DNA from 4 places in the Nocardioides sp. NPDC127514 genome. Region 1 is predicted to be linked to each of the others. Evidence: predicted binding sites of a transcription regulator. Region 1 holds the regulator's gene; each other region holds the start of a gene.
The links. The regulator LexA, encoded in region 1, represses DNA repair genes until DNA is damaged. The targets are predictions, from matches to a motif close to TCGAACANNTGTTCGA.
Positions count from the first base shown of each region.

Region 1 (5,427 bases):
ACGACGACACCGGTTCGTACGGCCGGCACAGCTCCGACACCGGGAGCCAGCCGCCCTACGGCGACACCAGCAACCGCTCGGCCTACACCGACACCGGCTCCCAGTCGCCCTACGGCTACCCCAGCAGCGACCAGGTCTACGGCAACACCGGCAGCCGGGCCGCCTACGGTGCACCGTCCTACCAGCCGCCGACCAGCCCGCCGCCCGCCCCGCAGCCCTACTACTCCAGCCCGCCGACACCGACGTCGACGCCGCAGAGCGCTTCGGGGTACGGCTCGCAGGGATACGGCACGGACAGCTACCCCACCCAGCAGGCCGGCTCCCCTCAGTATCAGTCGGGCGCCTACCAGACCCCGACCGGCTACGGCCAGACCGGCTCGCGGGCTCGCCTGACCCAGGACCCCGCCGCGACCCAGGCGATGCCCACCCAGCGCCAGCCCCAGGAACCGACGGCCGAGCCGGACGACGAGTGGCCGCCGCGACACAGCACACGCAACAAGCAGTGGCCGCCGGCCGAGCCGGACAGCCCCTACCGCGGGCGCCACTGACCCGACACAGCGAGAGTGCTGCAGACGCTTCCCATCGTCTGCAGCACTCTCACTTTTCCCCGGTAGCCGGCCGCCAGGGTGCCCGCTGCGCGGGCTGACTCCCTCGCTCGGCGCGAGCGGACGAGCAAGCTCGCCGCTCGACCTCGCTCAGTCGTCTCGAAGGAGCAGCCGGACATCTATGCGGCGCCGCCTACGGCGCGGTCGGAACGATCAGCGTCTGTCCGGACACGAGCATCGAGGACTCGAGACCGTTGAGCTCCTTGATCCTCTGCTCCATCTCCCGAATCGAGGAGTCGGTGCCGGCGACGGCCTTCGAGGAGATGTCCCAGAGCGTGTCGCCATCGCCGACGACCATCGTGTGGGCGGAGGTGGAGGGGCTTTTGTCGGCACCGTTCTCCACCGCGAACGCCACCCGCGCCCCGATCAGCGCGATCCCGAAGAGCACGACGAGCGCGAATGCGAACACGACGACTCGGCCGCGACGCGTGAGCCGCACGGTCGAGCGACGCACCTCCGGCGCCGGACGCGGCGGCTCGGCTACGGGCAGCACATAGACGGTTGCACTCATCTCACGGCCTCCTGATCACAAGTCTCTCGATCACGTGTTCGATCGAGCACATGTTCGAAGGTAGATCACGTGTTCGAACAACGCAAGTAGCGACCCCAAGAATTTTCGAACGCCGACACGCGCCGCCCGCGAGGTCGAACAAATGTTTGATGTCGTGGTGCCAGAGGGACTAATGTGATGACATGACCACGCAGAAGACAGGCACCGGATCAGGCGGTTCGAAGAAGAGCCGCGTCCGCGAGCTGCCCGACGGGCCGCCGGACGCGACCGGGCTCACGCCGCGTCAGCAGCGCATCCTCGCTCACCTGCGCGACAGCATCGAGCAGCGCGGCTACCCGCCCAGCATGCGCGAGATCGGGGCCGCGGTCGGGCTGACCAGCACCAGCAGCGTCGCCCACCAGCTCCGTGCGCTGGAGCAGCGTGGTCTGATCCGCAAGGACCCGAAGCGACCGCGCGCTCTCGAGGTCTTCCTCCCGGAGGTGATGGCCCACCGCAAGGCCATGTCCGGCGAGGAGCCCGAGTCGACGATCACCGCCGAGGCCGACATCAACCCCAACCCCGACGCCGCCATGGTCCCCCTGGTCGGACGGATCGCGGCCGGTGGCCCGATCCTGGCCGAGGAGACCTCGAGCCAGCAGAGCATCGAGGACGTCTTCCCGCTGCCCAAGCAGCTGGTCGGCAACGGCGACCTCTTCCTGCTCTCGGTCTCCGGTGACTCGATGGTCGACGCGGCCATCTGCGACGGCGACTTCGTGGTCGTGCGCCAGCAGCCGACCGCCGAGAACGGCGAGATCGTGGCCGCGCTGATCGACGGCGAGGCCACGGTCAAGACGCTCTCCCGCAAGGACGGCAAGGTCTGGCTGCTGCCGCACAACGCGGCGTACGAGCCGATCGACGGCACCCACGCGACCATCCTCGGCAAGGTGACGGCGGTTCTGCGAAGCCTCTGAGCCCTCCCGGAACCAGTCCGGGAACACTGCGTGAAATCCAGCCGCCGGCCCATGACAGGGCCGGCGGCTGCGTCGTTCCATACAGCGTGACCCAGACGCAGATCGACCGCCGTACCCTCATCGCCGCCGGGCTGGCGACCGCCGCAGGGGCCGGAGCCATCGCTCTTCCCGAGCCCGCCGAGGCCGCGGGCAGCACGCTCAACCACTTCCAGCACGGTGTCGCCTCCGGTGACCCGCTCCCGGACCGCGTGGTCATCTGGACCCGGGTCACGCCGACCGCGGACGCGACTCCAGGGTCCGGACAGGGCGAGGAGGTGCTGGTCCGCTGGGAGGTGTCACCCACCGCCGACTTCGGCCGCGTCACCGCGAAGGGATCCCAGCAGACGGGCCCCGACCGCGACCACACCGTGAAGCTCGACGTCTCCGGCCTGGCCCCGGAGAGCTGGTATTTCTACCGCTTCACCTACAACGGCCAGACCAGCCGGGTCGGCCGCACCCGCACCGCTCCGGCCGCGGACGCAACCCCGGAGAACGTACGTTTCGGGGTGGTCTCCTGCTCCAACCTGCAGGCCGGCTGGTTCGCGTCCTACCGCCACCTGGCCGCCCGCGACGACCTGCACGCGATCCTCCACCTGGGCGACTACCTCTACGAGTACGCCCCCGGCGAGTACGGCTACGGCATGGCCAACGAGGACGTCCGGCCGCACGAGCCGGCCCACGAGATGCACACGCTGGCCGACTACCGGATCCGGCACGCGCAGTACAAGCGCGACGTCGACCTCGCCGCCGCCCACGCCCGGCTGCCCTGGATCGTCACCTGGGACGACCACGAGTCGGCCAACGACGCCTGGCTGCTGGGTGCTGAGAACAACGAGCCCGGCGAGTACGACTGGATCGACCGCAAGACCAACGCCAACCAGGCCTATGACGAGTGGATGCCGCTGCGCGTCGGCGGCACGGCCACGGTGGAGACCGACGGCCACCTCCACGACCGCATCTACCGACGGCTGCGTTTCGGCAACCTGCTCGAGCTGAGCATGCTCGACCTGCGCTCCTACCGCTCCCAGCAGGTCGCCCGCACCGACCTCGCCGACGTCGACGACCCCGACCGCACGATCACCGGCGACGAGCAGCTCGCCTGGCTCAAGGACGGCCTGCTCACCGATGCCCAGTGGAAGATCGTCGGCAACCCGGTGATGATCGCGCCGGTCACGTTCGGCGCGCTCCCCAAGAGCCTCATCAGCCCGGTCAACGACGTCACCGGCCTGCTGCCCGACAACGGCATCGCCTACAACGTGGACCAGTGGGACGGCTACACCGCCGACCGCACCGAGCTCTTCGAGCACATCCGCAACAACGCGATCACCGACACCGTCTTCGTCACCGGCGACATCCACTCGGCGTGGGCCTGCGACCTGCCGTACGACTCCGCCGTCTACCCGCTCGGCAGGACCGCCGGAGTCGAGTTCGTGGCCACCTCGGTGACCTCGAACAACCTCAAGGACATCCTCGGTGCGCCGCGCCGCACGGTCAGCCTCACGGTCGAGAACATCATCAGGACCGCCAACCGCCACGTCCGCTACCTCAACTTCGACGACCACGGCTACTCCGTGCTCGACGTGACCCGCAACCGGGCTCAGATGGACTGGTACGTCATCGGCGAGCGCAAGGACTCCAACACCGCCGCCACCTGGACCAGGTCGTACGCCACCGCAACCGGAAGCAACAGGCTCCATCACGTCACGGAGCCCGTCTAGGCCGTGTCCCCCGGACACAGCGACGCTCTGCGCTTAGACTGCCCAGGTCTGCCTTCCCGAACGTCTGGTATCTCATGCGAAACATTGCCCGCCGGATCAACCGCAAACAACGATCCCTCGTCCTGATCGCAGGCATGGTCGTCGCGACATTCGTCGCCACCATGCCCGCAACCGGTTCGACGCCGGCGACCTCGGTGAGGACCGGCGGTGACACCAGCGCCGAGCAGCCGGTGACGGAGAAGGCGGCCCGGGAGGCGCTCGCCGCGGCCAAGAAGGTCAAGCGCAACCAGTCGGTGCGCGGCGCTCGTCAGGTCGTGCCCGGGCGGCACGTCGCCGGCCGGCCCGACGCGACCATCGCGCTGACCGACCTGTGGAACGCCAAGGACGCCCTGGACGGCTCGAACAAGGCGGCCGCGCGTGAGCTGCTCGCCCGCCCGCGCACCGCCACCCAGACCTGCAGCGACGCGGTCTGCGTCCACTACACGCCGGGCAAGGGCGGCGACCGTGCCTCGTCGACGTACGCGAACCAGGTCCGCGACGTGGTCACGAAGGTCCACAACCTCTACGTGCAGGCGGGCTACCGCAAGCCCGCGGCCGACAAGTCGGTCACCCCGGGCAAGGTCGACATCTACCTGGAGAACCTCTACGACGAGGGCTACTACGGCTACTGCGCGCCGGAGACCAAGGTCTCCAAGACGGCCGCGACGGCCTACTGCGTCATGGACAACGACTACGCCACCAGCGAGTACGGCACGGTCAACACGCCCACCGAGAACCTCCGGGTGACCGCTGCCCACGAGTACTTCCACGCGGTCCAGTTCGCCTACGACGCCGGCGAGGACCGCTGGATGATGGAGTCGACCGCGACCTGGGTCGAGGACGAGGTCTACGACAGCATCAACGACAACCGCCAGTACCTGGGCTACGGCCAGCTCGAGGACCAGCGCAAGCCGCTGGACAACTCCTACGCCTCCAACCTCGGCATCTACGGCAACTGGATCTTCTTCCGCTACCTGTCCGAGCGCTTCGCCAAGGAGCGCGGGACCCTGCCGGAGGTCGTCCTCTCGATCTGGAACCGAGCGCCGTCGACCTACTCGACCACCGCCATCCGGCAGGCGCTTGCCGCTCGTGGCACCACGCTGAAGCAGCAGTACATCCGCTTCGCCGCCGCCAACCTGGCCCCCTCGAAGACCTACAGCGAAGGCCGGTTCTACTACCCGCCGGTCTACGACGGCCGCACTGCGCTGCCCGCCAAGCGCCAGACCGTCGACGGCCAGTTCACCCTCAAGCACCTGACCTACGCCTCCCAGCGCCTCGTCCCGAAGAACGTCGGCAAGGGCTGGAAGCTGCGGGTCAAGGTCGACGTGGCCCGGCCCAACGCCAACGGCGCCGTGGTGAGCATCTTCCGCACCGACGGCACCCGCGGCGTCTACTACCTCAAGCCCAACAGCAAGGGCATCGCCACCAAGACCATCGAGGGCTTCTCCTCGAAGCGGATCCGCAAGGTCGAGGTCACCTTCGCCAACGCGAGCAGCAACTTCGACTGCGGCCAGGGCACCGCGTTCTCGTGCCACGGCATCGCAACCCCCGACAAGGCCACCCAC
Region 1 is NZ_JBEORF010000007.1:119,239-124,665, forward strand. It holds gene ABTX24_RS07515 (hypothetical protein) at 1-548, shown strand, start outside; gene ABTX24_RS07520 (LysM peptidoglycan-binding domain-containing protein) at 739-1,116, opposite strand; gene lexA (transcriptional repressor LexA) at 1,299-2,066, shown strand; gene ABTX24_RS07530 (alkaline phosphatase D family protein) at 2,153-3,823, shown strand; gene ABTX24_RS07535 (MXAN_6640 family putative metalloprotease) at 3,898-5,427, shown strand, end outside.

Region 2 (5,427 bases), on a different contig from region 1:
GCGTCGACATCCCGATCCTGCCCGGGATCATGCCGATCCTGAACCTGGCCGCCATCCGTCGCCAGAGCGAGCTGATCGGCGCCGAGGTCCCCGAGGAGATCGTCGAGCGCCTCAGCGCCGCCGGCCCCGAGCCCGCCGACATCCGTGCCGAGGGCATCGCCGTGGCCGCCGAGCTCTGCCAGGAACTCCTCGACGGAGGTGCCCCGGGGCTGCACTTCTACACCCTGAACCGCTCCAAGGCGACGCTGGAGATCTTCGCCAAGCTCAACGTGACGGTCTAGCCTGCGCTCACCTCTCGGCAGGCCCGATCGACTGCGCGACCAGCGCGGACGAGAGACCGGCGTACGGCAGCCCGGAGCCGGGGGTGGCGTGGGCGCCGGCGGCGTAGACGTTGGGGAGCGGGGTGCGCGGCCCGAGGCGCTGGAACACCGTGCCGCGTCCCGCCCACTTCACGCCCAGCGGTGACCCGCGCCAGCGGCGTACGAGCTCGGCGGCGCCCAGGTCGACACGGTGCACGACGTGCTCCCGCAGATCGATCTTGTGGCGCGCCAGCGCCAGCAGGACGTCCTCCATCAGCTTGCCGTGGGAGTGGATCGTCCAGGCGTGCTGCCCCTCGGGGGCGAGCCCGCGGGTGCGTACGACCAGGGTGGGCTCGCCGTGGAGCACCAGCTCGTCGGGAAGGTCGACGAGGTGCTCGGGCAGCGAGGAGAGCCCGAGGTGGAACGTCATCGGCGGGATCGCCGGCAACGTACGTTCCACCAGCGGCCGCAGGGCCGGCACCGAGCGCGGGTCGAAGGCGACCACGACCGCTCCGTCGGCGCCGAGATCGATCTCCCCGGCGGTGGTGCTGACCGCGACCGCCCGTCCGTCGCGTACGACGATGTCCTCCACGCGGGTCGCGGTCTGCACCGAGACCCGGCGGGTGGCCATCCGGGCGGCGAGCACCTCGGCCACGACCCCCATCCCGCCCTCGACCCGCCAGGCGCCGAAGCGCTGCTCGAGATAGGCGGTGAGCCCCGCCCAGGCAGGTACGTCACGCAGCTCCTGCCCAGCCGCGACGAACGGGTGCGCCGCGACCAGCCGGAGCCGCTCGTCCTTGAACGTCTTGCGCAGCCGCTTGTGGAGGGTCTCGCGCGACCGGAACCGCTCCGCGACGGCCGAGGGCAGCGCCGTGGGCTCCCACGGCACCTCGAAGTAGTGCTGGCGCAGCACCTCCCAGTCGTCGTTGAACCGGGCGACGTAGTCGGTCCACTGCCGGCCCATGCCCGGGCCCAGCTCGTCGAAGGCCGTCAGCTGGGCGCCGCGGGTGCCGCCGGGCACCGAGACCGAGGTCTTGTCGGTGAACCGGTGCTCGCGGATGACGTCCATCGGCACCAGCTCCAGCTCACGCTCAGCCGGCCGCCCGGACTTGCGGAACAGGTCGCGCATCACCGCGGGCAGCAGGGTCGAGGTCGCCGAGGCGTCCCAGGTGAACCCCTCCTCACGCACCGGCACCAGGGCGCCGCCGAGCTGACCGGAGGCCTCGAGAAGGGTCACCGAGTGGCCGAGCTTGGCCAGCCTGGCGGCGCTGGCCATCCCGGCGTACCCGCCCCCGAGGACGACGACCGCGGTCACTGGACGGGGTAGGGCTTGGTCGTGCCGTCGGACGGACCCCCCGGAGGAGGGGCGCCACGTCGTCCGCGCCGGGTCAGCCTGCGCCAGCCCCCACGCACGGCGCGGAGGAGGAGATACACCAGCACCAGCCCGGCCACCAGCAGGATCGCGGCGATGCCGGCGGCGGCCAACGGGTGCTGGGTGGCGAACCAGACCACGCCGAGGACGAGACCGTCCTCGGCCAGGCTGACCACCGAGTTGGAGACCGGCTCGGGGGAGGAGTTGACCGCCAGCCGCTCGCTGGCCTTGACCACGTGGGACATGAACGCCGAGGTGCCGCCCACGACGCCGCCGACGGCCGCGTTGAGCGAGTCGGCCTCACCGGCGAGCAGGACGCCGATCACGGCGCCGATCGTGGGCCGGATCACCGTGGAGATCGAGTCCCACGTCGAGTCGACGTAGGGCACCTTGTCCGCGACGAACTCGATCGCGAACATCGCCCCGGCGGCCGCCAGCACCGGCCAGGTGCCGAGCACGTCAGGGATCTCCTCGGCCCCCGTCGTACGCTGCACGACGCCGAGCACCAGCACGACCAGATAGGCGTTGATGCCACTGGCCCACCCGCTGGAGAAGGTCAGCGCTAGAGATTCCATGGGGACATCTTGGCGTACGACACCGACATCCGAGCCTGCGACCGCGCGAGGAACGAGCGCGGCCGCAACGGGAGGAGGTCGAGCGAGCGCAGCGACTGAGCTTGCGAAGCCGCGAAGCGGGTCGAGACCGAGTCACGTCGGCCCGAGACCAGGCGCACGCGATCCCGTATTTACCTCCGTTGTGCCCCGTGCGGCAGAATGGGCTGATCAACGCAGAGTTCCCCCCACGTCGCAAGGAGACCGGATGACCATGACGACACCCGACGAGAACGAAGGTGTGGTCGTGAACGAGGACCTGGAGACTGCTGTCGAGGTGGCGGCCCTCGCTGCTGAGCCCGTGCCGCGGGAGATGACGTGGGCGGTCCGGCTGATCGTCGGTCTGATCGCGTTCAGCGCCGTCGTCGTCGTGGTCATGGTGCTGCGTTCCGATGACCTGGTGCGCGCGTGGGCGGAGGGCAACGCCTCGGCCAAGCGCATCCTGGAGACCGAGGGGCTCGAGGCCCTCATCAACCCGCCCACCGACAACCGGGTCAGCGCGCCGGCCTTCATCGCCCCGGCGATCACCCTGTTCGGTGTCATGGCCGGCATGCTCGGCGTGCTCGCGGTCTTCCTCCGCAACGGCTTCGAGTGGGCCCGCATCACGATCACCTTCCTGGTGTTCATCTCCGCGGTGGCCAGCGTCGGCGGCATCCTGACCGGCCCGCCGGTGATCATCAGCGTGCTCACCACGATCGCGATCGTCATCGCCGCGGGGCTGCTGGTGGTCATGTGGCTGCCGGCCAACACCCGCTACATCCACCCGCCGCACCTCATCCGCGGCGCCGTCGCCGACGACTGAGCGACCCGCAGCGCCGCTCGACACGCCCCGTCCTCGATTCGTCCTTGTGACTGTCGGTGGCGGGGTGTAGTTTGATCACGTGTTCGAACAGATGTTCGAACAACCAGGCTCTGGCGGGCGTCGTCCTCGACCCCCGACGCCCGCCGGAGCCGTCCACTGCGGGGTCGACCGTGAGCGAGAAGGACGACCCGATGCATCTGCTGCCGGCCACGACGCACAGCTACCTCTTCCGAGCCACCGAGACCCTCGCGGAGGCGATCGTGGCCGACGACGTGCCGAGCAGGTACGCCATCGCTCACGTCGCCGCACTCCAGGCCGCCGCCGCGCTGATCGCCGCCCGCACCGATCCCGTCGAGGCCGCGAGCCGCGCCGGTCGCCGTCGTCCGTGGAACGCCTGGGTCCGCCTCAAGAAGGTCGCACCCGAGCTCTCCGAGTGGGCCGACTACTTCGCCGCAGGCGCCGCCAAGCGCGCTGCCGCGGAGGCCGGCTCGATCCGTGCGGTCACCGCGGAGGAGGCCGACGAGCAGGTGCGTGACGCCGACCGATTCCTCGCCGTCGTCGAGGAGTCGCTCGGGCTGATGGCCCACACCTCGCCGGCCACCCTGTCCCGGCACGACCGCCTCGTGGGCTGATCCAGGTGTGGCGTACGCAGGGTGGGAGGCAGGGCCTACGCTTGGCCACATGTCAGCTGGCTCCGCTTCAACCAGTCGTCGGGCAGGCGCCCGGACCGTCGCCGTCTGGGACGCGCTCGACCCGGTCCTGGCCTCCGGCCCGCTCGACGTCCTCGACATCGGCGGCGGCACCGGCACCTCAGCCGTACGCATCGCCGGGCTCGGCCACCGGGTCACCGTCGTCGACCCCAGCCCCGATGCGCTGGCCGCGCTCGACCGCCGGGCCCGCGAGGCCGGCGTCTCCGTCGATGCGCGCCAGGGCGACCTCGCCGCGCTCTCCGACGTCGCCGACCCCAGCGGTGCCGACGTGGTGCTCTGTCACGGTGTCCTCGAGGTCGTCCCCGACCCCGCGGCGGCGCTGGCAGGGATCCGCGAGGTGCTCCGTCCCGGCGGCACGCTCAGCCTGCTGGTCGCCCAGCGCACCGCCGCCGTCCTCTCCCGCGCTCTGGCCGGCCACTTCGCGCAGGCCGCCGAGCTCCTCGACGACACCGCTCCGCAGGGGCGCTCCGGTCGCCGCTTCGCGCTCGACGAGGTCACCGGGCTGCTCGAGGCCGCGGGCTTCGAGGTCACCGACGTTCGTGGCGTACGTGTCTTCGTGGATCACGTTCCTGGGTCGCTGCTCGACGTCGACCCTGGTGCAACCAACGCTCTCGTCGAGCTCGAGCAGCGGGCCTCGACCCGCGCGGACTACCTGCCGCTGGCTTCGCAGGTGCATCTGCTCGCTTCGCTTCGCTAGGCACCGCCTCGGAGGTCCGGGGTGACCGGCACCCCGATCCTCCATGTCGACATGGACGCCTTCTTCGTTTCTGTGGCTATCAGGCACCAGCCCGAGCTCTGGGACCAGCCGGTCGTCGTCGGGGGTCACGCAAGGGGAGTGGTGACCTGCGCCAACTATCCGGCACGCGCCTACGGGGTCAAGGCCGCGATGCCGGGGTCGATGGCGAGACGGCTGTGCCCTCAGCTCGTCTCGGTCCGTCTCGACTTCGGCGAGGTCGCCGAGGTCTCCCATCAGGTCCGCGAGATCTTCCGTCGCGCCACCCCGCTGGTGGAGGTGGTCAGCGTCGACGAGGCGTTCCTCGACGTACGGGGAGCGACAAAGCTCTTCGGGAGCCCTGAGAGCATCGCCCACCGGATCCGCCGCCAGATCGCCGAGGAGCTGAGCATCACCTGCTCGGTCGGTGTCGCGCCGACCCCGAGCGTGGCCAAGGTCGGCAGCCGCAAGGCGAAGCCCGACGGCGTCGTGGTCGTCCGGCCGGAGGAGATCCCCGGCTTCCTCCACCCGCTCGACGTGGGTGAGCTCTATGGGGTCGGCCCGAGCACGAGGACCCGCTTGCGGCGGCTCGGCTTCGAGACGGTGGGCGACATCGCCCGCACCCCGGTGCCGACCCTCCACCAGATCCTCGGCCCGCGCCTCGGTGGCCACCTGCACCGGCTCGCCACCGGCACCGACCAGCGCGAGCTGACCGGGCGGCTGGGCCCGGACCTGCCCGACCGGTCCACCGGCGCCCAGGAGACCTTCGGACACGACCTGAGCGACCGCGAGGACATCGTCCGCGAGCTGCTGCGCCTCTCGGCCCGGGTCACCCGGCGGATGCGGCGGGCAGGCACGGTCGGCCGCACGGTCGCGCTGACGGTGCGGTTCACCGACTTCAAGACCATCTCGCGCTCGCGC
Region 2 is NZ_JBEORF010000022.1:10,865-16,291, forward strand. It holds gene metF (methylenetetrahydrofolate reductase [NAD(P)H]) at 1-281, shown strand, start outside; gene ABTX24_RS18005 (phytoene desaturase family protein) at 289-1,614, opposite strand; gene ABTX24_RS18010 (DUF4126 domain-containing protein) at 1,611-2,246, opposite strand; gene ABTX24_RS18015 (hypothetical protein) at 2,491-3,084, shown strand; gene ABTX24_RS18020 (SAV_6107 family HEPN domain-containing protein) at 3,255-3,716, shown strand; gene ABTX24_RS18025 (methyltransferase domain-containing protein) at 3,766-4,491, shown strand; gene dinB (DNA polymerase IV) at 4,513-5,427, shown strand, end outside.
Region 2: ABTX24_RS18020 (SAV_6107 family HEPN domain-containing protein) is a predicted target of LexA. The motif match lies at 3,168-3,183, and genes of this name have one in related genera.

Region 3 (5,427 bases), on a different contig from region 1:
CCCACATGCGTACGATCCGCCGCGAGATCCGCCGCCTCGGCGCCCTCGCCGAGGACGAGCTCTACGTGGCCGCCAAGGAGCTCCAGGCTCCCTACGAGCTGGTCAAGGAGGTTGCCGAGAACGGCAAGCTCCCGGTCGTACTGTTCACCGCCGGTGGCATCGCGACCCCGGCCGACGCCGCGATGATGATGCAGCTCGGCGCCGAGGGCGTCTTCGTCGGCTCCGGCATCTTCAAGTCCGGCAACCCGGTCCAGCGCGCCGAGGCGATCGTCAAGGCGACCACCTTCCACGACGACCCCGACGTCGTCGCCAAGGTCTCCCGCGGCCTCGGCGAGGCCATGGTCGGCATCAACGTCGACGAGCCGGCCAGGTCGATCCAGTTCGCGGAGCGCGGCTGGTGACCACCCTCGGCGTACTCGCCCTCCAGGGCGACGTCCGCGAGCACCTCGCCGCCCTCGACCGCCTGGGGGTGAAGGGAACGTCCGTACGCCGCCGGGAGGAGCTCGACGCGTGCGACGCGCTCGTCATCCCCGGCGGTGAGTCGACGGCGATGTGGCGCCTGGCGCGTACGTTCGACCTGCTCGACCCGCTCCGCGAGCGGGTCCGGGGCGGGATGCCGGCGCTCGGCACCTGCGCCGGGATGGTGCTCCTGGCCGACCGGCTGCTCGACGCGGCCCAGGGCCAGGAGACCATCGGCGGGCTCGACATCACGGTCCGGCGCAACGCCTTCGGGCGGCAGACGGAGTCGTTCGAGACCGACCTGGAGGTCACCGGGCTGGACGAGACGGTCCACGCCGTCTTCATCCGAGCGCCCTGGGTCGAGGAGATCGGCCCAGGTGTCGAGGTGCTGGCGAGCGTGGGGGAGCACCCCGTCGCCGTACGTCAGAACCAGCTCATGGCGACCTCGTTCCACCCCGAGGTCAACGCCGACGACCGGCTGCACCAGCTCTTCGTCGACACCTGCTGCTGACGGTGACGTAGCGCACGTAGTTAAGATGGGGGCATGCTGCCCTGTGTTGACTCCGGAGGCGGCTCGACAAGCATCAGCGACGACGCGGGGCAAAGGACGGTTTCCAGATGAGCGGCCACTCCAAGTGGGCAACGACGAAGCACAAGAAGGCGGCGATCGACGCCAAGCGCGGCAAGCTCTTCGCCAAGCTCATCAAGACGATCGAGATCGCAGCCAAGACCGGCGGTCCCGACCCGTCGGGCAACCCGACCCTCTATGACGCGATCCAGAAGGCCAAGAAGCAGTCGGTCCCCAACGACAACATCGACCGCGCGGTCAAGCGCGGCGGTGGGCTCGACGGAGGCGGAGTCAGCTACGACACGATCATGTACGAGGTCTACGGCCCCCAGGGCGTCGCGCTCCTCATCGAGTGTCTGACCGACAACCGCAACCGGGCGGCCATGGAGGTGCGCACCGCGGTCACCCGCAACGGCGGCACCATGGCCGACCCCGGCTCGGTGAGCCGGCTCTTCGACCGCAAGGGCGTCGTCGTCGTGGCCAAGGCGCAGGAGGGCAAGGAGATCTCCGAGGACGACCTCCTCGAGGCCACCCTCGACGCCGGTGCCGAGGACGTGAACGACCTCGGTGAGTCCTTCGAGATCGTCTCCGACCCGTCCGACGTCGTCGCGGTCCGCACCGCGCTGCAGGACGCCGGCATCGACTACGACTCCGCCGAGGTCCAGTTCGTGGCCTCCATGGACATCCCCGTCGCCGATGCCTCCGCGGCCGAGAAGGTCTTCAAGCTCATCGACGCCGTCGACGACCTCGACGACGTACAGAACGTCTTCTCCAACGCCGACGTTCCCGATGAGGTCATGGAGACCGTCGACGCCTGACCTGCGGCGCCGAGCGCGCTGTCGTCCCCTTGCGAACCGGCTCATGCTCGGGGTGGATGCCGGGTACCCGGAAGGTCGCGAACCGCCACCAGGGCGCGTTCCCGCTGGAAGGAGGACACGATGGGATACGGCGTAGGAGCGATTCTGCTCGTGGTCGGGCTGGTCCTGGCGCTGGCTGTGCACGTCTCGGTCAGCGGGGTCGATCTGACGATGATCGGCTGGATCCTGGCCGCCGTCGGAGCGTTGGTGCTGATCCTGACCGCTGTGACGCTGAACACCGGCGGTCGCTCACGCACGGTCGCGAGGCGGAGGCATGCGGACGGTACGGAGACCGTCGAGGAGCGGCGGACCGACAGCCTGTGAGCGCAGGAGGCCTCTACAGCGACTGGTGACCTCCGAGGCGCGTTGCGTCATCCTGAATGAGGGTGTCGTAGCGCCGGAGGCAGCGGCCGGCAGGTAGTCTACGAACAGACGTTCGACACCCGGCCGGCCCGGTCGTTGTGGAAGAGGTGCTTCAGTGCGCGTGCTTGGGATCGACCCCGGCCTGACCCGGTGCGGGATGGGCGTGGTCGACGGCTCGCTCGGCAGGCCGCTGGCGATGGTGGACGTCGGCGTGATCCGTACGTCCTCCGATCTCCCCGTCTGGGAGCGGCTGGTGACCATCGAGAAGGGGATCGACGCCTGGATCGAGGAGCACCGGCCCGACGCGGTCGCGATCGAGCGGATCTTCGCGCGGTCCAACGTCTCCACGATCATGGGTACGGCCCAGGCCAGCGGCCTGGCGATGGTCTGCGCCGCGCGGCGCGGTCTCCCCGTCGCCCTGCACACGCCCTCGGAGGTCAAGGCCGCCGTCTCGGGCAACGGCCGCGCCGACAAGGCCCAGGTGACCGCCATGGTGACCCGCATCCTGCGGCTCTCGACCCCGCCCAAGCCCGCCGATGCCGCCGACGCGCTGGCGCTGGCCATCACCCACCAGTGGCGCGGAGGCGCCCAGAACCGCATCGAAGCCGCGCTCGCCGCGGCCGGAAGGACAAAGAAGTGATCGCGTCCGTACGCGGCAAGGTCGCCGCCGTCAGTCTCTCCACCGCCGTCGTCGAGGTCGGCGGGATCGGCATCGAGCTGCTCTGCACGCCCAACACGCTGGCCACGCTCCGCACCGGCGAGGAGGCGCACCTGCCGACCAGCCTGGTCGTGCGCGAGGACTCGCTCACCCTCTTCGGCTTCACCGACACCGACGAGCGCACGCTCTTCGAGCTCCTCCAGACCGCCTCCGGCGTCGGCCCGAAGCTCGCCCAGGCCATGCTCGCCGTCCTCTCGCCCGACGGCATCCGCCTGGCCATCGCGGGCGAGGACGCCAAGACCCTCACCAAGGTCCCCGGCATCGGGCAGAAGGGTGCCCAGCGGATCATCCTGGAGCTCAAGGACAGGATCGGCGCCCCGACCGGCACCGCCTCGGCCCCTGCACGCGCCACCACAGCGGCGCCGTGGCGCGACCAGGTCACCGAGGCCCTCGTCGGCCTGGGCTACAACGCCCGGGACGCCGACAAGGCGGTGACCGCGATCGAGCCCGAGGCCGGCGACCAGGCCAACATCTCGTTGCTGCTCCGGGCAGCTCTACGCACCCTTTCGAAGGCATAGGAACCCATGCACGAGGACGACCTGGACCGAGCCGAGGAGGACTACTTCTCCTCGCTCACCATCGCCGAGGCCGACGGTGACGACCGGGCCGTCGAGGCTGCGCTGCGCCCGAAGACCCTCGACGAGCTGATCGGCCAGCAACGCGTCCGCGAGCAGCTCGGCCTCGTCCTGGAGGCGGCGCGGCAGCGTGAGAGGGCGCCCGACCACGTACTCCTGTCCGGGCCGCCAGGCCTCGGCAAGACCACCCTCGCCATGATCATCGCGGCCGAGATGTCGGCGCCGCTTCGGATCACGAGCGGTCCGGCGATCACCCATGCCGGCGACCTGGCCGCGATCCTGAGCGGGCTCAACGAGGGCGAGGTGCTCTTCGTCGACGAGATCCACCGGATGAGCCGACCCGCCGAGGAGATGCTCTACCTGGCGATGGAGGACTTCCGGGTCGACGTGGTCATCGGCAAGGGGCCGGGCGCGACCGCGATCCCGATCGACCTGCCGCCGTTCACGCTCGTCGGCGCGACCACGCGCGCCGGCCTCCTTCCCGGCCCGCTCCGGGACAGGTTCGGCTTCACCGGACATCTCGAGCTCTACGACCCGGCCGACCTCGAGCTGATCGTGCGCCGCTCCGCGGGGCTGCTCGACGTCACCCTCAAGGACGACGGCGCCGCCGAGATCGCCGGCCGCTCCCGAGGCACCCCGCGGATCGCCAACCGGCTGCTGCGCCGCGTACGCGACTATGCCCAGGTCAAGGCCGACGGCACGGTGACCCAGCAGATCGCCGAGAAGGCGCTCGATCTCTACGAGGTCGACCCGCTCGGCCTGGACCGCCTCGACCTGGCCGTGCTCGACGCCCTGTGCCGGAGGTTCGGCGGCGGCCCGGTGGGCATCTCCACCCTCGCCGTCGCGGTGGGGGAGGAGCGCGAGACGGTCGAGGAGGTGGCCGAGCCGTTCCTGGTGCGTACCGGCTTCCTGGCACGTACGCCGCGGGGCCGGGTCGCGACCCCGGCAGCATGGGAGCACCTCGGGCTGCCGGTGCCGGCCAACGCCGAGGCTGCGGCCTGGTCCAAGGAAACGCTCTGGGATGAGGCCTGATTCACAGTCTCAACCAGGTGCCTGGTTAGACTTGCACGTCGCCGTGCGCCTGCCGGTGACCACTCAGACTGTCGGAGCCGAACCCCCGTGGAATTCCTTCCTTTTATCGTCATCATCGTCCTGTTCTACTTCCTGTTGATCAGGCCGCAGCAGAAGCGTGCGAAGCAGGCTCGTGAGCTCCAGCTCAACCTCCAGCCGGGTGACCGGGTGATGCTGACCGCCGGGCTCTTCGGCACGGTGACGGAGGTCGAGGAGACCACGACGAACATCAAGGTCGAGATCGCCGACGGCGTCGTCATCCAGGTCGTGCGCCAGGCCGTGGCCCAGAAGGTCACCGAGGCGCCTGCGGAGGAGTCCGACGAGGAGACCGGCGAGGAGCGCGAGGTCGAGGCTCCGGCCGACGAGACCTCCGCCGACGCCGAGAACGTCATCGTGGACCTCGACAAGAAGGACTGACCAACACATGGCACGCAAGACAGCGCGCCCCGGCCGGACACTCGCACTGCTCTTCTTGGCCATTGCGATCATGTTCGGCGGCATCGCGTTCGCCGGCACCTGGAAGCCCGAGCTGGGCCTCGACCTGCGCGGCGGCACCGAGATCTCGATGACCGCGGAGAACTCCGAGGGCGGATCGGTCCCGAAGGAGAGCCTCGACGAGGCCAAGGCGATCATCGACCAGCGCGTCAACGGCTCCGGCATCACCGGCGGCCGGGTGACCACCGAGGGCAACGACGTCATCAAGGTCTCCATCCCCGGCACCGGCAAGGTGCAGCAGGAGACCGCCGAGCGCGTCCGCCAGACCGCGAAGCTCCGCTTCCGCCTGGTCGCCTGCAGCCCGCAGAAGACCTGTGGTGC
Region 3 is NZ_JBEORF010000029.1:12,917-18,343, forward strand. It holds gene pdxS (pyridoxal 5'-phosphate synthase lyase subunit PdxS) at 1-401, shown strand, start outside; gene pdxT (pyridoxal 5'-phosphate synthase glutaminase subunit PdxT) at 398-970, shown strand; gene ABTX24_RS21850 (YebC/PmpR family DNA-binding transcriptional regulator) at 1,078-1,845, shown strand; gene ABTX24_RS21855 (DUF6458 family protein) at 1,966-2,208, shown strand; gene ruvC (crossover junction endodeoxyribonuclease RuvC) at 2,405-2,887, shown strand; gene ruvA (Holliday junction branch migration protein RuvA) at 2,884-3,483, shown strand; gene ruvB (Holliday junction branch migration DNA helicase RuvB) at 3,490-4,572, shown strand; gene yajC (preprotein translocase subunit YajC) at 4,660-5,028, shown strand; gene secD (protein translocase subunit SecD) at 5,036-5,427, shown strand, end outside.
Region 3: ruvC (crossover junction endodeoxyribonuclease RuvC) is a predicted target of LexA. The motif match lies at 2,309-2,324, and genes of this name have one in related genera.

Region 4 (5,427 bases), on a different contig from region 1:
GGCCGTGAGATCGCCGAGATGACCATCGGCGAGTTCGAGAAGCGCGGGATGAAGGTCTTCGAGATCTCCGCGGCCTCCGGTGAGGGCACCCAGCAGCTGATCTACGCGATGGCCGAGCTGGTGGCCGCCTCCCGCAAGGACGTCCCGGTGGTTCCGCCGACGCGGATCGTGCTGCGGCCCGAGGGCGCCGAGGGCAAGAACGGCTTCACGGTCAAGGTGTCGAAGAACGGCGAATACCTCGTCCGTGGCCCGCAGCCCGAGCGCTGGGTGCGCCAGACCGACTTCGAGAACGAGGAGGCCGTGGGCTACCTCGCCGACCGCCTCAACCGGCTCGGCGTCGAGATGCGCCTGGTCGAGCTCGGGGCCCAGGAGGGCGACACCGTCATCATCGGCGACCCGGCCAACGCGGTCGTCTTCGACTTCCGCCCCTCGATCGAGACCGGTGCCGAGATGCTCGGCCGCCGCGGCGAGGACCAGCGCTTCTACGAGGAGCGCCCCGCTGCCGCCCGCCGGCGCGAGATCGACGCCGGGATGGAGACCAAGGAAGAGTACGAAGCGCGCGCCGACGTCGCCCGCCGGCTGCGCGACGGCGCCGGCCCGGTGGCGTACGAGATCGGTGGCGAGGACGACCCGGACCGCGACTGGGCCGAGAACGACCCGTCGGCGGATTCGGAGCGGTAGCGCGCGCTCGACCAGCGGAAACGTGCGCTTCCACCGGCGCGAGCGCCGGTAGGATCCGGCGCAGCGAAGTGTGAAGGCTGACGTACGAGGGGGATCGGTGCAGCGCGAGGTCGTGACCGGGGCACGCCGGGTGGTGGTCAAGGTCGGCTCGTCGTCGCTGACCACGGCTGCGGGAGGCATCGACCCGGCCCGCGTCAGCGCGCTGGTCGACGTACTCGCCAAGACCCGTGCCACCGGGGCGGAGGTCGTGCTGGTCTCCTCGGGTGCGATCGCGGCCGGGCTGTCGCCGTTGGGGCTGGCCAAGCGTCCGCGGGCGCTGGCCAAGCAGCAGGCGGCGGCGAGCGTGGGGCAGGGGCTGCTCGTTCACCGCTACACCGACGAGCTCGCCCGGCACGGCATCATCGCAGGTCAGGTGCTGCTCACTGTCGATGACCTGAACCGGCGGGCCCACTATCGCAATGCCGACGCGACGCTGTCGAAGCTGCTCGACCTGGGTGTGCTCCCGATCGTCAACGAGAACGACACCGTGGCCACCTCCGAGATCCGGTTCGGCGACAACGACCGGCTCGCGGCGCTGGTGGCCCACCTGGTGAAGGCTGACCTGCTGGTGTTGCTCAGCGACGTCGACGCGCTCTACGACGCGCCGCCGTCCCAGCCCGGCTCGCAGCGGATCGACGAGGTCGCCTCGCTGGCCGATCTCGATGGCGTGACCATCGGCAAGGCCGGCGCCGCCGGAGTCGGCACCGGGGGGATGGTGACCAAGCTGGAGGCCGCCCGGATCGCTGTCGACGACGGTGTCCCGGTCGTGCTGACCTCGGCCGCTCAGGCAGAGGCCGCGCTCGCGGGCGAGCCGGTCGGCACCCTGTTCCATGCCGTCGGGAAGCGGCGCCCGGCGCGGCTGCTGTGGCTTCAGCACGCCACCGAGCCGGTCGGCTCGATCACCGTCGACGCCGGGGCGGTCGCCGCGATCAGTCGCCGCGGAGCCTCGTTGCTCGCCGCCGGGGTCACCGGCTCCTCCGGCGCGTTCCACGCCGGTGACCCGGTCGACGTCGTCGACCCGTCGGGCGTGGCCGTCGCGCGCGGCCTGGTGAACTACGACGCCGACGAGATCCCGCGGCTGGCCGGGCGTTCCTCCGGCTATCTCGAGGCCAACCTCGGGGCTGCGTACGCTCGGGAGGTCATCCACCGCGACGACCTGGTCGTCCTATGAGCCGGGCCCGGTGGGTGCCGTTGGCGCTGGCGTGGGGCGTGCTCGTCCTCTGTGGCCTGCCGGTGCTGGCGATCACGTTCTCCCGGGCACTGGCGAGCACGGATCTGCGGGCGGTGCGTCTGGCCGCGTTCGCGCCCTTCGGCGTCGGGATGTACGCGCTGTGCCTGGTCGCGGTCCTGGTTCTGGTCTGGCTGGCCAGCGGCCCCGGCCGGATCCGGCTGGCGGTCGTCGCCGGGGTCGTCGCGCTGCTGTTGGCGGTGCACGTGGCCTGGCAGGCGCCGCTCTATGCGGGGTCCCGCGCGACCAGCGCCGGTGAGCCGCTGACCGTGATGACCACCAACCTTCTCGAAGGCAAGGGCGACACCGACGTCGTGGTCGAGACGGTGCGTGCGCACAAGGTCAACGTGCTCGCCATCCAGGAGATCACCCCGGAGGCGTTCGCGAAGCTGTCGAGGACGCTGCGCGTCCAGCTGCCCTACTGGATCGGCGAGGCCGCCCCCGGCACCGCGGGCACGATGATCTTCGCCGACCAGCCGATCACCAAGTCGCGCCGGATCGCGACGGAGATGGGGTCGTGGGTCGCCGACGTGGGGGAGCGGCGGGTCGTCGTCGCGCATCCGGCGCCGCCCACGCTCGCATCCTGGCCGGCCGAGCAGGAGCTGATGATCGAGGAGACGGCCGCGGAGAAGCCCGACCTCGTCCTGGGCGACCTGAACGCCTCGCTCGACCACCACACGGTCCGCCGGCTGCTCGACGACGCAGACCTGCAGGACGCGGCCCGGGCCAGCAACGCCGGATGGCAGCCCACCTGGCCGACCGAGGGGTTCGCCGGCGTACCTCTTCCGCCGTCGACCGCGATCGACCACGTGCTGATCGGGGATGACCTGGTCGCGCTGGCGACGGAGACGGTCGAGGTGCCAGGCTCCGACCACCTGGCGCTGGTCGCCTACCTCGGAACTCCCGAGGAGTGAGGCTCCGCCGGGCTAGCTGCTCTTGAGCACCCCGAACCACTGCTCGGCACCGAAGCCCAGGAACCGCTCCACCTCGACGAACCCCAGCCTGCGGGCCAGGCGCAGGGAGCGCTCGTTGGCGACCTGGGTGGTGAGGACGACCGGCTCGCCCGGGAGCGTCTTCTCGATCCAGCCGAGCGCGGCTCTGGTCGCCTCTGTCGCGATCCCCGCGCCCCACGATGTCCTAAGAAACTCATAGCCGAGCTCGACCTCGTCGCCCTCCTCGCGTACGTGGTGCGCCCACGCCCGATCGCGGCGCTGGATCGTGATCCTGCCGATGAACTCGCCCTCGTGCTCGACGGCGAAGATTCCGGGCCTGGTGTTCGGATCCTCCGGGATCAGCTCTTCCAGCTCTTCTCGGGTGTGCTGCGGGCCGCCGAGGTACGCCTGCACGGTCTCGTCCGAGAGGAGCTCTACCAGTCCTGGTCTGTCCTCGGGTTTGGTGTGTCGGAGGATCAGGCGCTCGGTGTGGATCGGGGCTGGGGGCCAGGGGACGTCGCCCAGGGGTTTCATGTTCTTGGACGGTAGCTGGGTTTGGGGCTGGTCAGGTTCTTTTTGGGTGTACGTGGGTGGTTCTGGTTTGTCCTAGTGCTGTGATTTGGGGCTGGGGTGGGCCGCCGACCCGTTCTTGGAGGGTCTTCTCGATCTGGACAGGCGTCAAGGACGCCCTTCGGGCGCCGGCTTCGCCGGCCGCCTTCGGCGGTCCTGGACTCCGGACCAGATCGAGAAAAGATTTGGCTGGCTATCGGGGCGGCGGCCCGGGTGTGGCGCAGCGGAATCTTGCATCGGACGGGTGAGGTTGATGGGGTGGAGGGTGGCCCTTCGGGCCACTTATCATCCACAGATCCGAGGTCGTTCGCTCACCGCGAAAACGGCGGTTGATCAGGGAAAATAGATGGTCAAGCAGGTGTTGGAAGCGTAGAATCAGACCCATCACAACACCCGTTTGAAGGGATGGAACGATGAGTCTCGGCCGCTCGATCGACCCCTGGGGCACCAACCCTGGGGATGCGATCGACGCTGCCCTGGCCGCCATCGAGACCGCCCTCCAAGAGTTGCTGGCCACCGACCCGGCCTACTGGCGGACCAGGCAGAAGAAGGACCTGCTGGAGCGGCTGGAGAAGCTCCAGGCCCAGCAAGCCGCGTTGAAGCTGCGGGTGCTGGCGTCTGCTGGCGATATCGCCGAGGAGACCGGTGCCAAAGACGCCTCCGGATGGATGCGGACCGAACTCCTCGTCGACAAGGGCGTGGCTCGCTCCCAGGTGAAACTCGCGGCCGCGGTGAGCAAGTACGCCCTCGTCGCCACCGGCCTCGCCGAAGGTGTCGTATCTCAGGACAAAGCCCGAGTGATCACCCAAGCCCTCCACGCCATCGAGACCGATCCCGCCGCCAGCGTCGAGGACCTGATCCTGGCCGAGAAACTGCTGGTCGATCACGCGACCCGGCTGACCGCGAACGAGTTGAAGATCGTCGGACGCCGGATCCTGGCCGAGATCGACCCGGAACGATTCGAGGCCGCCGAAGCCAAGGCGCTGCAGCGGGAAGAAGAGCACGCCCAACGCCGTACCTTCTTCTCCTCCCGCGACAACGGCGACGGCACCATCGACCTCCACGCCCGGGTCTCGCGTGCGATCGGGGTACGGCTCCGCACGGTGTTGGACTCGCTGGCTCAGCCCAGGAAGCTCTCCGCCGAGGACAAGGGCCGCAAAGCGCCCTACGACCGGCTGCTCGGCCAGGCGTTCGCTCGGGTGGTCGAGACCTACGACGTCGACCAGCTCCCCAGGCACGGTGGCCACGGCACCACGGTGTTCATCACCATGAGCCTCGAGGACCTCCGCAAGGACCTCGGCACCGCAGCCCTGGGCTTCGACGGGGACCAGATCACCGCCGCCGAGGCTCGTCGGATGGCCTGCAACGCCGACATTGTTCCGGTGGTGTTGGGCACCGACTCCGAGATCCTCGACTTCGGCCGGACCGCGAGGTTGGCGCATCCGGTCCAACACAAGGCCCTCCGGTTACGCGACAAGTGTTGTCAGGCCGAGGACTGCGACGCACCCGCCGCGTGGACCGAAGCGCATCACTTGAAACCGTGGTCCGAGGGCGGCCTCACGAATCTGGCGAACATGGTCTTGTTGTGTGGGAGCGATCATCGCCGGATCCACGATCCCGACTACACCTATGAGCGGCTTCCGGATGGGCGGATCCGGTTCACTCGGCGCACCCGAACCAGCTGATCCCCGGGCCGGCCAGCGCCGCCGTGCCCGTACTCATCCGATCCCACGATGGGCCGCTCGCTGAACTGTGTCCTCATACCGTCCTGTCGTGCCACTCTTGCCGGGTGGCCAACCTGCCGATGCTCCGCGCCGGGCAGGGCTGATCCGGACGGCGCTGCAGTCGGCGGCGCTCCCAGTGCACGGCGCATCAATCGCCACCTGATGACCCTGCCCATGCCCATCCGTCAGGCGACCGCCTGAAACGGCATGGCCGGTAGCCACCTGAGGCAGCAGCGTCCACTCTGCCGTGGCC
Region 4 is NZ_JBEORF010000003.1:149,290-154,716, forward strand. It holds gene obgE (GTPase ObgE) at 1-681, shown strand, start outside; gene proB (glutamate 5-kinase) at 779-1,891, shown strand; gene ABTX24_RS03485 (endonuclease/exonuclease/phosphatase family protein) at 1,888-2,862, shown strand; gene ABTX24_RS03490 (GNAT family N-acetyltransferase) at 2,875-3,414, opposite strand; gene ABTX24_RS03495 (HNH endonuclease signature motif containing protein) at 3,864-5,135, shown strand.
Region 4: ABTX24_RS03495 (HNH endonuclease signature motif containing protein) is a predicted target of LexA. The motif match lies at 3,801-3,816, and genes of this name have one in related genera.